Regions from separate parts of the Streptomyces sp. NPDC026377 genome, predicted to be linked through region 1. Evidence: riboswitches for the same ligand, from Rfam matches in the RefSeq annotation. Region 1 holds a riboswitch; each other region holds the start of a gene.
The links. Region 1 has a riboswitch for cobalamin ahead of ACZ4MU_RS05560 (ribonucleoside-diphosphate reductase subunit alpha). Riboswitches for the same ligand answer to the same signal wherever they lie in the genome.

Region 1 (4,204 bases):
CAGCGCCTCGCGGGACTGCGCGTCCCACACGCCGAGCCTCTTCAGGTCCTCCACCAGGTAGGCGTTGACCTGGAGGAACTCACCCGAGAGCGTCTCGCGCTTGAAGAGGTTGGAGACCTGCGGCTCGATGCACTCGTACACACCGGCGATGGAGGCGATGGTCGCGGTCGGGGCGATCGCGAGGAGCAGCGAGTTGCGCATGCCCACCGCGGCGATCCGCTCGCGCAGCGCCGCCCAGCGCTCCGGCCAGTTCAGCTCGACGTCGTAGTGGTCCGGGTGCAGCACACCGCGCGCCGTACGGGTCTTCTCCCAGGCGGGCAGCGGGCCCGACCGCTCGGCCAGGTCGCAGGACGCCTCGTACGCCGTGAGCATGATGCGCTCGGCGAGCTTCGTCGACAGGGCCTTCGCCTCGGGGGAGTCGAAGGGCAGGCGCAGCTTGAAGAAGACGTCCTGCAGGCCCATCGCGCCCAGGCCCACCGGACGCCACTTGGCGTTGGAGCGGCCGGCCTGCTCGGTCGGGTAGAAGTTGATGTCGACGACCCGGTCGAGGAAGGTCACGGCGGTGCGGACGGCCCCGTCCAGCCGCTCCCAGTCGATCTCGCCGGAGGCCAGCACGAAGGCGCCGAGGTTGACCGAGCCGAGGTTGCAGACGGCCGTCTCGCCGTCGTCGGTGACCTCCAGGATCTCGGTGCAGAGGTTCGAGGAGTGGACCGTGTGGCCGGGCTCCGCCGTCTGGTTGGCGGTCCGGTTGGAGGCGTCCTTGAAGGTCATCCAGCCGTTGCCGGTCTGCGCCAGGGTGCGCATCATCCGGCCGTACAGGTCCCGCGCCGGGATCGTCTTCTGGGCCAGACCCGCGGCCTCGGCCCTGCGGTAGGCGGCGTCGAACTCCTCGCCCCACAGGTCGACCAGCTCGGGCACGTCGGCGGGGGAGAACAGCGACCAGGTGCCGTCCGCGTCCACCCGGCGCATGAACTCGTCCGGGATCCAGTGCGCCAGGTTCAGGTTGTGCGTGCGCCGGGCGTCCTCGCCGGTGTTGTCGCGCAGCTCCAGGAACTCCTCGATGTCGGAGTGCCAGGTCTCCAGGTAGACCGCCGCCGCGCCCTTGCGCCGCCCGCCCTGGTTGACCGCCGCCACCGAGGCGTCCAGCGTCTTCAGGAACGGCACGATGCCGTTGGAGTGGCCGTTGGTGCCCCGGATGAGCGAGCCGCGCGAACGGATGCGGGAGTACGAGAGGCCGATGCCGCCCGCGTGCTTGGACAGGCGCGCCACCTGGTGGTAGCGGTCGTAGATCGAGTCCAGCTCGTCCAGCGGGGAGTCCAGCAGATAGCAGCTGGACATCTGCGGGTGGCGGGTGCCGGAGTTGAAGAGGGTGGGGGAGGACGGCAGGTAGTCGAGCCGGCTCATCAGCCCGTACAGCGAGGCGACCTCGTCCAGCGCGCGCACCGAGTCGTTCTCGGCCAGACCGGCCGCGACCCGGAGCATGAAGTGCTGGGGGGTCTCGATGACCTGGCGGGTGATCGGGTGCCGCAGCAGATAGCGCGAGTAGAGCGTGCGCAGGCCGAAGTAGCCGAAGCGGTCGTCGGCGCCGTCCGCGAGGGAGGTCGCGACCAGCGCGTCGAGGCGGGCCGCGTGCAGCCGCACGAAGTCGGCGGTGCGGTCCGCGATCAGCCCCTCGCGGTGGCCGACCTCGACGGAGTCGGAGAACGAGACCGAGCCCTGACCCGCGGCCTCCTCGGCGATCGTGAGCGTCAGCAGCCGGGCGGCGAGGCGGGAGTACGCCGGGTCCTCGGAGATCAGACCAGCGGCGGCCTCGGTGGCGAGCCCACGCAGCTCCGCCTCGTCCGAGCGCGCGTTGCGGCCGCGCAGCGCGGCGGCGGCGACACGGCCGGGGTCGGTGTCCGGCAGGTCGGCGGTGAGGTCGGTCAGGGTCCGCAGCAGGGCGGTCCCGGGGGCATCGGCCGACTCCTCGGCGATCGCTGAAGCGGGATCCGCAGGGGCGATGGTCACGTGGGGGCACTCCTCGCTCGGCACGGGGCCTCGGGGAGCGTGCGGGCACGCGGACACACCCCTTCGGGGGTACGCCGCGTCCACTTGCCCATTCCGCGAGGCCCTGGACGTCTGGCACCCGGGCCGGACGGCCAGGGTGCGCTGTCGGCAGGTCCTCGGACTGACCAAGTACGCAAATGCGTACCAGTACACCGTTGCGGGACAGTTCCGGATTTGCACCGGATTCCCCTGCGGCGACAGCGAGCATGAGCATACATCTTGTGCCGGGCTGTCGTGGTGCCCCCACATGTTGTGTCGCATCCGTACCGGAGTGTGTGTGCTGGGTAGTTGCTTCACCGCGGGCCGGCCGGGGCCTGTCGCGCGGTTCCCCGCGCCCCTGAGGGGAGCTGCGGATGCCGTAGGCCGGAACCGCGAGGCGGTCGTGGGCATTCCCCGGAGCCACGAAAACGGGCCGCCGGGTTTCCCCGGCGGCCCGTCCAACGTCGTTCGGCTCAGTGCGTCGAGCCCGCCGTCGCCGGGGGCAGTTCGACCTCCACGCCCGGGTCGCCCGCGTCCGCCGTGTAGTCCCGCGGGGACGTCTCGTCGACCCCGTCGGGGGCCTTCACGGCCCGCAGGACGAGCGTGAGAACCACCGTCACCGCCACGTTCAGGACGAAGGCGGTGAGGCCGATGTAGCCGATCTCACCGATGGCGGGGATCTCCTTGGAGCTGCCGCCGAAGTGCTTCTGGGTGGGGGAGGCGACCCCGTACGCGGCGAGCGTGCCGTACACCATGCCGGCGGCCCAGCCCGCGAGCAGCGCCCAGCGGTGGAACCAGCGCGTGAACAGTCCGCCCACCAGCGCGGGGAAGGTCTGGAGGATCCAGATGCCGCCGAGCAGCTGGAAGTTGATCGCGACCGTCTTGTCCATGGTCAGGACGAAGACCAGCGCGCCCACCTTCACCAGGAGCGAGACGATCTTGGAGACCTGCGCCTCCTGCTTCGGCGTGGCGTCCGGCTTGATGAAGTCCCGGTAGATGTTGCGGGTGAACAGGTTCGCGGCCGCGATCGACATGATCGCCGCGGGGACGAGGGCGCCGATGCCGATGGCCGCGAACGCCACGCCCGCGAACCAGTCCGGGAACATGTCCTCGAAGAGCTGCGGGATGGCCAGCTGGCCGTTCTTGACCTTGACCCCGGCGGCGATCGCCATGAAGCCGAGCAGCGCGAGCAGCCCCAGCATCAGCGAGTAGAGCGGCAGGATCGTGGTGTTGCGGCGGATCACCTCGCGGCTGCGGGAGGAGAGGGTCGCCGTGATGGAGTGCGGGTACATGAAGAGCGCCAGCGCCGAGCCGAGGGCCAGCGTGGCGTAGGTCCACTGGCCCGCGTCGCCGGGGACCAGCGCGCCCGTGGGCTTGCCGGCCGCGTTGGGCGTCTCGAACTTGTGCCGGGCCGCCGCGAAGATGTCGTCGAAGCCGCCGAGCTTGACCGGGATGTAGATGATCGCCACCAGGATGACGATGTAGATCAGCGTGTCCTTCACGAACGCGATCAGCGCGGGGGCGCGCAGACCCGAGGAGTAGGTGTACGCGGCGAGCACCGCGAACGCGATCAGCAGCGGCAGGTCCTTGACGAACCAGTTGCCGGAACCGCCGACGCCCATCACGTCGAGCACCGCCTGGATGCCGACGAGCTGGAGCGCGATGTAGGGCATCGTGGCGAGGATGCCGGTGACCGCGACCGCGAGCGAGAGGCTCTTGGAGCCGAACCGGCCGCGGACGAAGTCCGAGGTCGTCACATAGCCGTGCTTGTGCGAGACCGACCACAGCCGCGGCAGGAAGGTGAAGATGAGCGGATAGACCAGGATCGTGTACGGCACCGCGAAGAACCCGGCCGCGCCCGCCGCGTACACCGCCGCCGGGACCGCGACGAAGGTGTACGCCGTGTAGAGGTCGCCGCCGAGCAGGAACCAGGTGACCCAGGTGCCGAAGGAGCGGCCGCCCAGGCCCCATTCGTCGAGGCTGTGCTCGTTCTCGGCGCGGCGCCAGCGGGCGGCCATGAAGCCGAGGACCGTGACGGCGAGGAAGAAGAAGATGAAGACGCCGAGCGCGACGCCGTTCACCCCGTCGCCTGCTGCGAGAGTCACTTGCCCTCACCCGCCTTGCGGCCCTGCTGGTCGCGCTGCCACAGCTTGTACGCGAGCATCGTGAGCGCGGTGGA
Region 2 (4,204 bases), on a different contig from region 1:
CGGTCGGCACGTTCGGACACGTTCCTGACGATCCATCAGATTTGCCTGAAAGGTAGTAACGGGTTCTACAAGTCGCAAGGGTGCGGGGGGTGTTCGTTCTCGCGCGGGAGCGCGCGCGGTACGTGCACAACCCTTGCGTACCGGGGGTAGCCCTCACCAGACTGCAAGCGGAACTAGAACGCGTACTAGTTCGGTCCGCAGCGGCTCCGGGAGGCCCTGCGGCCGGGCTTGGAGTCGTTGAGGAGAGGACGAGCTCATGGCCGCGGAACCCGTCATCGTCGAAGCCGTACGCACGCCGATCGGCAAGCGCGGAGGCGCTCTCGCCAATCTCCACCCCGCCTATCTGCTCGGCGAGACCTATCGGGAGCTGCTGGGGCGTACCAGGATTCCCGCGGACTGCGTGGAGCAGATCGTCGGCGGGACGGTCACCCACGCCGGCGAGCAGTCGATGAACCCGGCGCGCAACGCGTGGCTGGCGATGGGGCTTCCGTACGAGACGGCGGCGACCACCGTGGACTGCCAGTGCGGCTCGTCCCAGCAGGCGAGCCACATGGTTGCGAACATGATCGCGGCGGGGGTGGTGGATGTGGGGATCAGCTGCGGGGTGGAGGCGATGTCGCGGGTGCCGCTGGGGTCGGGGTCCAAGCACGGGCCGGGCAAGCCGTTCCCGGACGAGTGGAACGTGGACCTGCCCAACCAGTTCGAGGCGGCGGAGCGGATCGCGCGGCACCGGGGGCTGACGCGCGAGCGCGTCGACTCGCTCGGGCTGCTCTCGCAGGAGCGGGCGGGGGTGGCGTGGGCGGAGGAGCGGTTCAAGCGGGAGACGTTCGCGGTGCAGGTGCCGACGACGGAGGAGGAGCAGGCGGCCGGGCAGGGGATGTGGCGGCTGGTGGACCGGGACGAGGGGTTGCGGGACACCTCCATGGAGGCGCTGGCCCGGCTGAAGCCGGTGATGCCGACGGCGGTGCACACGGCCGGGAACTCCTCGCAGATCTCCGACGGGGCGGCGGCGATCATGTGGGCGTCGAAGCGGATGGCGCGGGCGCTGAAGCTGCGGCCCCGGGCGCGGATCGTGGCGCAGGCGGTGGTGGGGGCGGATCCGCACTTCCATCTGGACGGGCCGATCGATGCGACGCGGGCGGTGCTGGGGAAGGCGGGGATGTCGTTGCGGGACATCGACGTGGTCGAGATCAACGAGGCGTTCGCGTCCGTGGTGCTGTCGTGGGCGCAGGTGTTCGACCAGGATCTGGAGAAGGTGAATGTGAATGGGGGGGCTATTGCGCTGGGGCATCCGGTGGGGGCTACGGGGGCTCGGTTGTTGACTACTGCGCTGCACGAGTTGGAGCGGGGGGGTGGGGAGGTGGGGTTGGTGACTATGTGCGCGGGGGGTGCGTTGGCTACGGCGACGATCCTGCAACGCTTGTAGCGGGCCCCTCCCCGCCCCTTCCCCAAACCCTCCGGGGGTCCGGGCTCCGCCCGGGTCCGTTGCTCCCTGCGCCCCGGTGGGGGCTGGCCGCGCAGTTCCCCGCGCCCCTGAGCCCCGGGGCTTCGCCCGGGGCCCGCAGGCGAAGCGCCGGCCGAAAAGCGGTCGGCCGTCGGTCCGGCAGGGGGAGCCCCGGAGGGGGGGGGAGGGGGGCCGGTACAGTGAAGGGGTTGTTCATGACCGTATGGGGGGAAGCCGGTGCGAATCCGGCGCTGACCCGCAACCGTGAGCCGCCACCAGAACCCCGCGGCGAGCCGGACCACCCCGACGGACATGACCGGCTCAACGGCCACCGGCAAACCGTCGGTGACCGGCCCGTCGAGGTATACGGGACCGAAGCCGGCGTGCCCCCGCGCCCGCCCGCCCCGGCCCCCGCAGGAGAGGCACCGCCCAGCCATGACCGTACGCCGCTGCGCCGCAGCGATAGCCGCCCTCAGCGTCGTCCTCGGCGGCGCCGCCACCAGCACCGCTCCCGCCTTCGCCGACGGCACGACCCCGGGGCTGTACGGAACGAAGGACCCGGCGTACGACGGCGTCTGGCGGCAGTCGCTCGCCCTGCTCGCCCAGGGCACGGTCGGTGTGAAGCCCGCCGCCCAGGCGGTCACCTGGCTCACCGGGCAGCAGTGCGACACCGGCGGCTTCGCCTCCTACCGCGCCGACGCCGCCAAGCCCTGCGACGCCAAGACGGTCCTCGACACCAACGCCACCGCCGCCGCCGTCCAGGCCCTCGTCGCCCTCGGCGACCACACCGACGCCGTGAAGAAGGGCGTCTCCTGGCTGAAGACCGTCCAGAACGACGACGGCGGCTGGTCCTACAACCCCGGCGGCAAGAGCGACGCCAACTCCACCTCCGTCGTGATCGGCGCCCTCGCCGCCGCCGGTGAGAAGCCCGGCGACGCCAAGTCCGCCAAGGGCGGCAAGTCGCCGCTCGACGCGCTGCTCACCTTCGCGGTGCCGTGCGACGGCACGCCGGGCGCGGGCGCGTTCGCGTACCAGCCGGACCTGAAGACGGCCAAGCTGTACGCGAACGCCGACGCCAGCGCCGCCGCCGTGACCGCCGCGTACGGCAAGGGCCTCGCCGCGACCGCCGGTCAGGCCGACGCCAAGGGCACCGCCTGCGAGAAGCCGGCCACGCCCGAGCAGGCCGCGCACAACGGCGCCGCGTACCTGGCCAGGACCATGGCCAAGTCGGGCCACCTCAACTCCGCGATGCCGGGCGCCGAGAACCAGCCCGACTACGGCAACACCGCCGACGCCGTCGTCGCCCTCGCCGCCTCCGGCCAGGAGGCCCAGGCCAAGGCGTCCCTGAAGTGGCTGGAGAAGAACACCTCCGGCTGGGCCAAGGAGAACGGCCCCGCCGCCTACGCCCAGCTCGTCCTCGCCGCGAACGCCATCGGCGCCGACCCGAGGGAGTTCGGCGGCGCCGACCTGGTCGCCCAGCTGAACGCCACCGGCCCGGCCCCCGCGGGCACGTCCGCCGCCGAGACGGGCAAGGCGGCCAAGTCCGCCGACGCCGACAAGAAGGACGACTCCTCCGGGATGTCGGTGTGGTGGATCGTCGGCGTCTTCTTCGTCGCCAGCGTGGGCGTCGGCTTCCTGGTCAGCGCGCGCAAGAAGAACGCGCAGAAGTGACCTCGGTCCGCCGCAGCCGCCGGCCGGTCCCGGCCGGTTTCGCCGCCGCCTTCGTCTGCGCCCTCGCTCTCGCGCTGACGCTCGGCGCGGCGGCGGTGGCCGGGCCCGCCCGGGCCGCCGGGTACCGCTACTGGTCGTTCTGGGAGCGGCAGGGCACGACGTGGACGTACGCCACGCAGGGCCCGGCCACCGCGCACCCCTCGGACGGTGACGTCCAGGGCTTCCGCTTCGCGGTCAGCGCCGGCTCCAAGGACGCGGCGGCCCCGCGCTCGGCGGCGACGTTCGCCGAGGTGTGCGCGGCCACGCCCGCCGAGCCCGGCAGCAAGCGCGTCGCGTTCGCCCTGGACTTCGGCACCCCGCAGGACGCGCCCGGTGGCGAGACGCCCCCGGCGGCGCGGACGGCGTGCGCGCGGGTCCCCGAGAACGCGACGGCGGCGGACGCCCTGGCGGCGGTGGCCAAGCCGCTGCGCTACAACAGCGCGGCCCTGCTGTGCGCGATCGCGGGCTACCCGAGGACGGGCTGCGGCGAGCAGGTGTCGGGGATGACCACGCACAAGGCCGCACCGAAGACGTCCGACAGCGGCCCTTCGGTGGGCCTGCTGGCGGGCGGGGCGGCGGTCCTGGCGGTCGCCGCGGCCGCGCTGTGGCAGTCCCGCCGCCGCCACCGGAACTGACGGCGTACCCGACCGATGCCCACCGACGACGATCACCGCGAGCGGCCCACGCCGCCCTGCGGAAGGCCCCGCACGAATCCGGCCGGAGGCCCGGTGGCTGCCGCGGCCCCACAGCCGCAGGACGCGCCCGCCGGAGGCCTGGCGCCCCGGCGGCCCGTCGCCGAGCGGCGCCGCGTCCCGAGGCGCCCGGCCGCGCCCCGTGCCCCGTACGCCACCCGGGCCAACGCCCTGCACCCCGGGGCCTGGTGGCTCTGGGCGCTGGGGCTCGCCACCGCCGCCTCCCGCACCACCAACCCCCTCCTCCTCGCCCTCCTCGTCACCGTCGCCGGGTACGTCGTCGCGGCGCGGCGCACCGACGCCCCCTGGGCCCGCTCGTACACCGCCTTCGTCAAGCTCGGCCTCGCCGTCGTCGCCG
Region 3 (4,204 bases), on a different contig from region 1:
CGCTCGCGACCAGCTCCAAAAACCGTCGTCTGAATCCGTCGCTCTCAAGTGACCCGTGCCAGTGCGTCCCCCAGACCGCACCGACCCGGCATCCGTCCAAGAAGGCTTCCCCGCCCAGCACTTCGGCGACGCCGTGGTGGATCTCGTATCCCTCCACGGGCTCGCCCAGCGCCTCGCCGGTCGGCCGTGCAAGTGTCTTCTCGGCCGCGAACCGCACCCGCACGGGCAGCAGTCCAAGACCCGTCACGGAGCCCGTCCGTGACTCGACCTCGTCCTCGATGTGCTCGCCGAGCACCTGGAACCCGCCGCAGATCCCCAGCACCGGACGCCCCTCGGCCGCCCTGCGCGCCAGCTCCCGCGCCAGCCCCCGTTCCCTCAGCCACTCCAACGCCCGGACCGTGCCCCGGGTTCCCGGCACGACGACCAGATCCGCGTCGGCCAGCTCCTCGGGCCGGTCCACGAACCGTACGATCACGCCCGGTTCGGCGGCGAGCGCGTCCACATCCGTGAAGTTGGACATCAGCGGCACCGCGCACACCGCGACCCGCAGCACGTCCTCGCCGACCGGCGGCGCCACCACGGACTCGCGCACCGCGCCGCGCAGCGAGACGCGAAGGCCGTCCTCCTCGTCGATGCCGAGTCCGTGCGCGAACGGCAGGATCCCGTACGTGTGGCGCCCGGTGAGGCCGCGCAGCATGTCGATGCCGGGTTCGAGCAGCGAGACGTCGCCGCGGAACTTGTTGACGATGTACCCGGCGACCAGCGCCTGGTCCTCGCGGCTCAGCAGCGCCGTGGTCCCGAAGAACGAGGCGAACACCCCGCCCCGGTCGATGTCGCCGACCACCACCACCGGCAGCTTCGCGGCGCGCGCGATACCCATGTTGACGATGTCGGTGCGCCGCAGGTTGATCTCGGCCGGGCTGCCCGCCCCCTCGCAGATCACGGCGTCATATGTGCCCCGCAGGCGCTCCAGGCAGTCCACGACCGTGCCCAGAAGCGCCTCCTGGCGCCCGCCGTGGTAGCCGCGGGCGCTCAGTTCGCCCACCGGCCTGCCCATCAGCACGACCTGGCTCGAACGGTCGCTCCCCGGCTTGAGCAGCACGGGGTTCATCAGCGCGGACGGCTCCACGCGCGCCGCCTGCGCCTGCATCGCCTGCGCGCGCCCGATCTCCGCGCCCTCGCGGGTGACGAAGGAGTTCAGGGACATGTTCTGTCCCTTGAAGGGCGCGACCTTCACGCCCCGGCGCACCAGCCACCGGCAGATCCCGGCGGTGACGACGCTCTTGCCGGCGTCCGACGTGGTGCCCGCGATCAGCAGTCCGCCGCTCATGTCCGTACCTTCCTCACCGCGATCGCCACGCCCAGCGCCAGCCAGCCCACCCGGCGCGACAGCCGCACCGCCCGCTCGATGTCCGCCACTTCCACCGCCCGGCCGTCCCCGTTCAGCACCGGCCGGTGCTCGACGCGGCCGCCGTAGGAGAGGGTGCCGCCGAGCCGTACGCCCAGCGCCCCCGCGAACGAGGCCTCCACGGGCCCGGCGTTGGGGCTCGGGTGCCTGCCCGCTTCGGAGCGCCACGCGCGCGTGGCGGCGCGCGGCGCGCCTGAGGCCACGGCCGCGAGCGCGGCGGTGAGCCGGGCGCCCGGCCAGCCCGCCACGTCGTCCAGGCGCGCCGAGGCCCACCCGTACCGCAGATGGCGCGGCGAGCGGTGGCCGACCATCGCGTCCAGGGTGTTGACCGCGCGGAACGCCACCAGGCCCGGCACGCCCGCGAGCGCCCCCCACACCAGCGCGCCCACCACGGCGTCGGAGGTGTTCTCGGCGACGGACTCGACGACCGCGCGCGCGATGCCGGGCGAGTCCAGGGACTGCGGGTCGCGCCCGCACAGGTGCGGCAGCCGCGCGCGGGCCGCCTCGACGTCGCCCGCTTCGAGGGCCGCGCCGATCGCGCGGGCCTCCCGGCCCAGCGAAGTGCCGCCCACCACGGCCCAGGTGGCGGCGGCGGTCAGGGCGACGGAGGCGGCGGGGCGACGGCGTACGGCACGGGTGGCGAGCAGCGCGGCGCCCGCGGCGCCTCCGGCGCACACAGCTGTGTGCAGCGCGCCCCAGCCACGGTGGTCGCGCCACAGCGCGCGCTCCACGGCCGCCGCGGCACGGCCGAACGCGGCGACCGGGTGTCCGCGGCGGGGGTCGCCGAGGAGGAGGTCGCCGAGGAGACCGGCGGTGGCGCCGTACGCGAAAGTGCGATCGGCACGCATGGGGTCAGCCCGCCGCAACGCCGCGGGGAGCTCCGGTACGTCCGGGGGGTGCCGGCAACAGGCAGGCGCGCATGGCGGTATGTCCTCACTCAGGGTGTCCGCGCCCTGGTACGACGTCGACCGGCGGTGAGAGTTCCTGGCTCACGGGGATGCATTCCCCGATGACAGTGGCGGGACCGCGCCGGATTCGCACCGGCTTCCTCTTCTGCCGCCGTAAATGGCTCGGGCAGTCCACCATGCCCGGGAACGCCCGTCAACTCGCTGCTGACCTGCGACGGGAGAGTGTGCGCAGGCACACAGGAAACCGCCCCCCGGCAGGGCCGGAGGGCGGTTGTGGAGGGTGCGGCGCGGCTCGTCGGCCTACTTGGCGACGATCAGGTTGATGCCGTACGCGACGGCTGCCGCGCAGAGCGCGAAGCAGAGGTAGGCGGTGGTGCGGGCGACGGCGATGTTGCCCTTGCCGGCCGCCGCCGACTGCTGCTTGGCGAGACCGACGATCCCGACGGTGAACAGGCCCACCAGGCCGACGGTGACGATGAGGCTGACACCGAAGACGGTGCCGAGAGCTGCCCAGTCGATGTGCATGACGATTCCTTCGGGGAGCGCGGCCGGGTCAGACGACGGCCGGGCGGGCCGGGTCGGCGGGGGACGGCGCCGGGATGGTGGCCGTCAGGTCGACGGTCACGGCGGCGGCGGTGGGCGGCGGGGTGACCGCGGCGATCGCGGTGGTGACGACACCGGCGGGCTCGGCCGGGATGGCGGCCGGGGCGTTGGTGACGTCGTTGTGGTCGACCGGCTGGCGGCGCGACAGCTTCCAGATGAAGCCGGAGCCCCCGACCAGCAGGACCGCCACGAGGACGATGCCCCAGGTGCCCTGTCCGGCGAAGAACTCGGCGCCGGCGCCGACCAGGCCCGCGGCGGGCAGGGTCAGGCCCCAGGCGATGAACATCCGGGTCGCGGTGGACCAGCGGACCACTCCGCCCTTGCGGCCGAGGCCGGCGCCCATGACGGAGCCGGAGCAGACCTGGGTGGTGGAGAGCGAGAAGCCGATGTGCGAGGAGGCCAGGATGACGGTCGCGGCACCGGACTGGGCGGCGAAGCCCTGCGGCGGAGCCAGCTCGGTCAGGCCCTTGCCCATGGTGCGGATGATGCGCCAGCCGCCGAGGTAGGTGCCCATGGCGATGGCCATGCCGGCCGAGACGATGACCCACAGCGGGGGGTTGGCGCCCGGGTGCAGCACGCCGCCGGTGACCAGGGCGAGGGTGATGATGCCCATGGTCTTCTGCGCGTCGTTGGTGCCGTGGGCGAGCGAGACGAGACCGGCGGAGGCGATCTGTCCGGCCCGGTAGCCCTTGGCGGTGGCCTTCTCGGCCGCCGGGTCGGCGTTCCGGTTGATCCGGTACGTCAGCCGGGTGGCCAGCATGGAGGCGACGCCCGCGACGATCGGGGCGGCGACGGCGGGGAGCAGCACCTTGGTGACGACGGTCGAGCCGTTCACGGAGGACCAGCCGGCCGACATCACGGCCGCGCCGATCAGACCGCCGAACAGGGCGTGGGAGGAGCTGGACGGCAGCCCGAGCAGCCAGGTCACCAGGTTCCACAGGATGGCGCCGACGAGCGCCGCGAAGATGACCTCTGTTCGGAGGCCCTTCTCGTTGATGATGCCGCCGGAGATCGTCTTGGCGACCTCCACCGACAGGAACGCGCCGACCAGGTTGAGCGCGGCCGACATGGCGACCGCGGCTTTGGGCTTCAGGGCGCCGGTCGAGATGGTCGTGGCCATCGCGTTGGCGGTGTCATGGAAACCGTTCGTGAAATCGAACACTAGAGCTGTCACGACCACAATGGCGAGCAGCAGCGTGATGTGTTCCATTTACCCAGGCAATCGTTCGACGTCAGTGGCGCGACGAACGTAAGCAACCTGGATGAACGGAAGGTGAACTGGGCC
Region 4 (4,204 bases), on a different contig from region 1:
ACCGGGCCGGCCCCGGTCTCACCCCGTGAGCAGGCGCGGACGATCGGCGACGCGCTGGGAGCGCCGGTGCGGTTCGTCGAGCAGAGCCGGGCCGAGGCGAGGGAGACGCTGCTGCGATTCATGCCGGAGCCGGTTGTCGAGGGCACGCTCGGCATCCTCGGCGAGCCCACGCCCGGGGAGCGGCGCGTCAGCCGGGACGGGGAACGGCTCCTGGGCCGGGCCCCGCGTTCGTTCGCCGACTGGGCGGCGGAGAACGCCCCGGCCTTCAGCTGACGGCGTCCGGGGCGGGCGCGGGCGCGGCACCGTCCCGGGGCGCGGGGATGGCCGCGTCGTCCCCGTCGCGGGGGCCGGGCGCGACATCGTGGCCGGGGCCGGACGCGGCCTGGTCGCGGACGGCACCGGGCCGGGTCCGGCCCGGCGCTTCGGTGGCCGCGGCGGTGCGCACCGCCCACCGCTGCTCGACCCTGGCGAACCGCCAGTACGCCAGCGCCGCCGCCCACACCGCGACGAAGAGGCCGACGATGATGAACCCGACGTTGTCCAGGTCGAGGCCCGCGACCCACCCGGTGACGGCGTCCCGCAGATCCAGCTTCTCGTGCAGCACGCCCACCAACTCGATCGTGCCGATCAGGAAGGCCACCGCGATGGAAAGACCGGTGATGGTGAGGTTGTAGAACACCTTGCGCACCGGGTTGGAGAACGCCCACTGGTAGGCGAAGTTCATGAAGGTTCCGTCGATGGTGTCGAACAGGCTCATCCCCGCCGCGAAGAGCAGCGGCAGACACAGCACCGCGTACCAGGGCAGCCCGGCGGCGGCGCCCGAGCCCGCCATCACCATCAGGGTGACCTCGGTGGCGGTGTCGAAGCCGAGGCCGAAGAGGAAGCCCAGCGGGTACATCTGGCCGGGCCGGGTGATCGACTTGGTGAAGCGCCCCAGGAGGCGGTTCATGAACCCCCGGGAGTCCAGGTGCTGTTCCAGCTCCGCCTCGTCGTACGTCCCGGCGCGCATGGCCCGGAACACCCGCAGGATGCCGACGAGGGCCAGCAGGTTGAGTGCGGCGATGAGGTAGAGGAACGATCCGGAGACGGTCGTTCCGACCAGGCCGAGGGTCTGGTGGGTGGGTGAATCGTCGTTCATCAGGGTGCCCGCGAGCTGGGCGCCTCCGGCGACCAGCGCCGCCATGACGACCACGACGCTGGAGTGCCCGAGGGCGAACCAGAAGCCGACCGAAACCGGGCGCTTGCCGTCGGCCATCAGCTTGCGGGTGGTGTTGTCGATCGCGGCGATGTGGTCGGCGTCGAAGGCGTGCCGCATCCCCAGGGTGTACGCGGTGACGCCGAGTCCGAGGCCGAACGTCTTCGAGCCGACCTCGTAGTGCTCGGGCACCACGAGCAGGAAGAGGATGCCGAACGCGACGACGTGCAGGGCGGCGATCACCGCCAGCAGCCATGCGGTACGTACGGTGTCCTCACGTCGCCAGTGGAATGTGGCGGCAGGGGTGGGCAGGGTCATTCGTTCACGCTCCAGCACCTCGTGGATCATTACGCGAGATGCCGTGGCCGGTCTCCTGGCTTCCGGGTGTCGCACCGTCCCCGCCTTCCCAGCGACCTCACGGCCACCAGTGGCACAACGGGACGGGCTACCCGAAGCCGTTCATGGCCTGAACGACATGGGGCCCGATCACAGTGGCGAGGGCCGCTCCGGTCTTGCACCGGTCTTCCCGAACACCACGGCTCGCCAACCGTAGGTGCGACCCGCCCCACCTGCAAGTCTGGCTGCGGGCGCGGGTATTGCAGATCACATTCCGGGCAGGACGTCGGGGCACCCGGCCGGGTTGCGAGCGGCACCCGTGGTGTCGGCCGCGGCCCCCGGCCGGGGGCCGTCGGCGCTCCACCCGCCTCTCAGACGCAGGAGTGGTCGAGCAGACCGGCCCAGGTGCGGGGGCCGACCAGGCCGTCCACATCATGGCCGCGGTAGCCGCAGACGTACTGGAAGGACTTGACCGACTTGGTGGTCCCGCTGCCGAAGATGCCGTCGACGCGGGTGCGGAAACCCTGGTCGGTGAGCCGCTGTTGCAGGAACCTCACACAGGTTCCGGTGTCGCCCTGCGAAAGGAACGGCCTGCTCTGCGCGCAGCCGGCGGCGCTCGACGCGGCCGGGGCGGCCGCCTCGGCGGGGGCGAGCATGCCCGCCCCGCCCAGCACTCCCGCGCTGACCAGCGCGACGACAAGGATCCGTACCTGTTTCATGGGGCCTCCCGTTGGCAGGGCGACGACGTGTGGCGTGCACACGTGTCGCCGGGCTGCGACGGCGGACCGGTGCGCCGCCGCCGGAAGGGCCACGCTAGGGAGAGGGGTGGCCGCGAGGCGTCGCACAGGGGGTGGAGATATCTCCTGCAACCAGAGCGGTAGGCGGCCCGGCCCTCCACCCGGTGCGGCAGCCGAGCCGCGCCTGCCGGTCGGAAGGTCGCACGGTCCGGCCCCGTGCTTCTCCCTCCGCCTCAGGACGCCGGTGTGGGCCCCTCGATCTGTTCGCTGATCCACTGCATGCTGCTCGCGTCCATCCCCTTCACATACGTCACCGCGTTGTGCCGTCCGCCCCGGATGACTTCGAGGTGGGTATGGATGGGGCCCTTGTTTCCGTAGGTGGCGATGTACTTGTTCACCTTGGGGATGACGGACGACTCCTTCGTGCCGTACTGGAAGGCGAGGTACACGTCCGGTCCCCTGGCCGCGATCAGCCGCTTGGAGAGCACCTCGGGGTTGTTCTCCGCCTTCTCCTTGGGGTGGCCGTTCCACAACGGGGAGTCCGGGACGATGTCGGGGCCGGAGGCGATGACGGCCTTGAACTTGTCGGGGTGCTTGAGGACGGCCTTGAGGCCGGCGAAGCCGCCGGAGGAGGAGCCCATGAAGGCCCAGCCGTCGCGCGACTTGATCGTGCGGAAGTTCTGCCGCATGAGGTCGGGCACGTCCTCGGTCAGCCAGGTGCCCATCCTGGGCTGGCCGGGGATGTCACTGCCGTCCCAGTAGAGACCGCCGTCGTCCGGCTTGGGGTTCAGCACCGGCATGGCCAGCAGGAACGGTTTGCCCTTGCCCTCGTCGGCCCACTTGGAGATGGACGACTCCAGCTTGAGGTTGTTGTCCATCCAGTAGTTGTTGGGGAAACCGGGCCCGCCGGGGAGGGCGATCAGGACGGGGAAACCGCTCTTCTCGTACTTGGGGTCGTCGTACTGCTTCGGCGCCCAGACCCACACCTTGCCCGTGAAGCCCGACTTCTTGCCGGTGATCTTCACGACGCCGACGTGCGTGCCGTCACCGAGCGTGCTGGAGATCTTGAAGTCGGCGGCGGGCCCGGTCGGCATCAGGGTCTTGGAGTCCACGGGCTTCTGCGGCGCGGCGCCGGGTTTGCTGTCGATCTTGCCGTACGAGATGGGATCGCCCTTGTCGGTGAAGGGGGGTATCTCGAAGTAGCTCATGACCGGCCACGCGATCGCCCCCACCAACCCCACGCAGACCACCACGAGAAGCCATCGCCGGGCCTTGGAGGCGCGGCGGTGGCCCCGGGACTCGTACGTCTCGGCCCCGTCCCTGGTCCTGGTGGTCGCGTGCGACATCGATGACTCCGGCTTGCTGCGGCCCCTCGGGGCACGACGGTCGTGTTCCGCCTCCGGGGATGGACAAAACAGATGCAAGGGTTCCAAATTTGCCAAACTGTGATCAACGTTTGACGGGGAGCGGACCGACACGGACAGTAACGGAACACCGGATCGCCACGCCCGACGCGCCCAGGCGGAGCAGATCCGCGAGCGGCTGGGCTGACCACTGGGGTTGGCGGCGCGGGGCGGGAAACGGCCCCGGAATACGGAACCCGCACTGACGACTCGTCAGGTCACCGGAGCAACAGATCCGCGACCGGGGTCGGCACCCTCCGTGGGGGTCCGCCGTCCGGGTCCGGATCCCGGACGGCGCCCACGGACGGGTTGCCGCCCCGGACCAAATCCTCGCGGGCCCAGGAACCCCAGTCAATCCTCTGGTTTTCTTTCGAACGCCCAAGGAATACCTTGGGGTTTTATGACTCTCGATGATCTCCGCGTCTTCGTCGCCGCCTGCGAGACCGGCAATCTGAGCGCTGTGGCGCGCGATCTGTCCCGTACGCAGTCGGCGGTGAGCCAGCACGTCAAGCGGCTGGAGGCCGAGCTCGGCC

Region 2: another riboswitch for cobalamin. It lies ahead of ACZ4MU_RS30185 (prenyltransferase/squalene oxidase repeat-containing protein); the one in region 1 lies ahead of ACZ4MU_RS05560 (ribonucleoside-diphosphate reductase subunit alpha).
Region 3: another riboswitch for cobalamin. It lies ahead of ACZ4MU_RS10420 (cobalamin biosynthesis protein); the one in region 1 lies ahead of ACZ4MU_RS05560 (ribonucleoside-diphosphate reductase subunit alpha).
Region 4: another riboswitch for cobalamin. It lies ahead of nicT (Nickel transporter NicT); the one in region 1 lies ahead of ACZ4MU_RS05560 (ribonucleoside-diphosphate reductase subunit alpha).

Annotation. Positions count from the first base shown of each region.
Region 1 covers NZ_JBVHPV010000002.1:323,563-327,766, reverse strand. Annotated here, with positions in the region: gene ACZ4MU_RS05560 (ribonucleoside-diphosphate reductase subunit alpha) at 1-2,007, opposite strand, end outside; cobalamin riboswitch at 2,137-2,260, opposite strand; gene mctP (monocarboxylate uptake permease MctP) at 2,499-4,106, opposite strand; gene ACZ4MU_RS05550 (DUF3311 domain-containing protein) at 4,127-4,204, opposite strand, start outside.
Region 2 covers NZ_JBVHPV010000019.1:118,762-122,965, forward strand. Annotated here, with positions in the region: gene ACZ4MU_RS30180 (steroid 3-ketoacyl-CoA thiolase) at 257-1,426, shown strand; cobalamin riboswitch at 1,648-1,769, shown strand; gene ACZ4MU_RS30185 (prenyltransferase/squalene oxidase repeat-containing protein) at 1,880-3,115, shown strand; gene ACZ4MU_RS30190 (SCO2322 family protein) at 3,112-3,789, shown strand; gene ACZ4MU_RS30195 (energy-coupling factor transporter transmembrane component T family protein) at 3,928-4,204, shown strand, end outside.
Region 3 covers NZ_JBVHPV010000004.1:9,859-14,062, reverse strand. Annotated here, with positions in the region: gene ACZ4MU_RS10425 (cobyric acid synthase) at 1-1,330, opposite strand, end outside; gene ACZ4MU_RS10420 (cobalamin biosynthesis protein) at 1,327-2,256, opposite strand; cobalamin riboswitch at 2,313-2,510, opposite strand; gene ACZ4MU_RS10415 (hypothetical protein) at 2,617-2,841, opposite strand; gene ACZ4MU_RS10410 (inorganic phosphate transporter) at 2,870-4,129, opposite strand.
Region 4 covers NZ_JBVHPV010000017.1:12,366-16,569, reverse strand. Annotated here, with positions in the region: gene ACZ4MU_RS28275 (NAD(P)H-binding protein) at 1-273, shown strand, start outside; gene nicT (Nickel transporter NicT) at 266-1,543, opposite strand; cobalamin riboswitch at 1,542-1,748, opposite strand; gene ACZ4MU_RS28265 (peptidoglycan-binding domain-containing protein) at 1,903-2,250, opposite strand; gene ACZ4MU_RS28260 (alpha/beta hydrolase) at 2,502-3,614, opposite strand; gene ACZ4MU_RS28255 (LysR family transcriptional regulator) at 4,072-4,204, shown strand, end outside.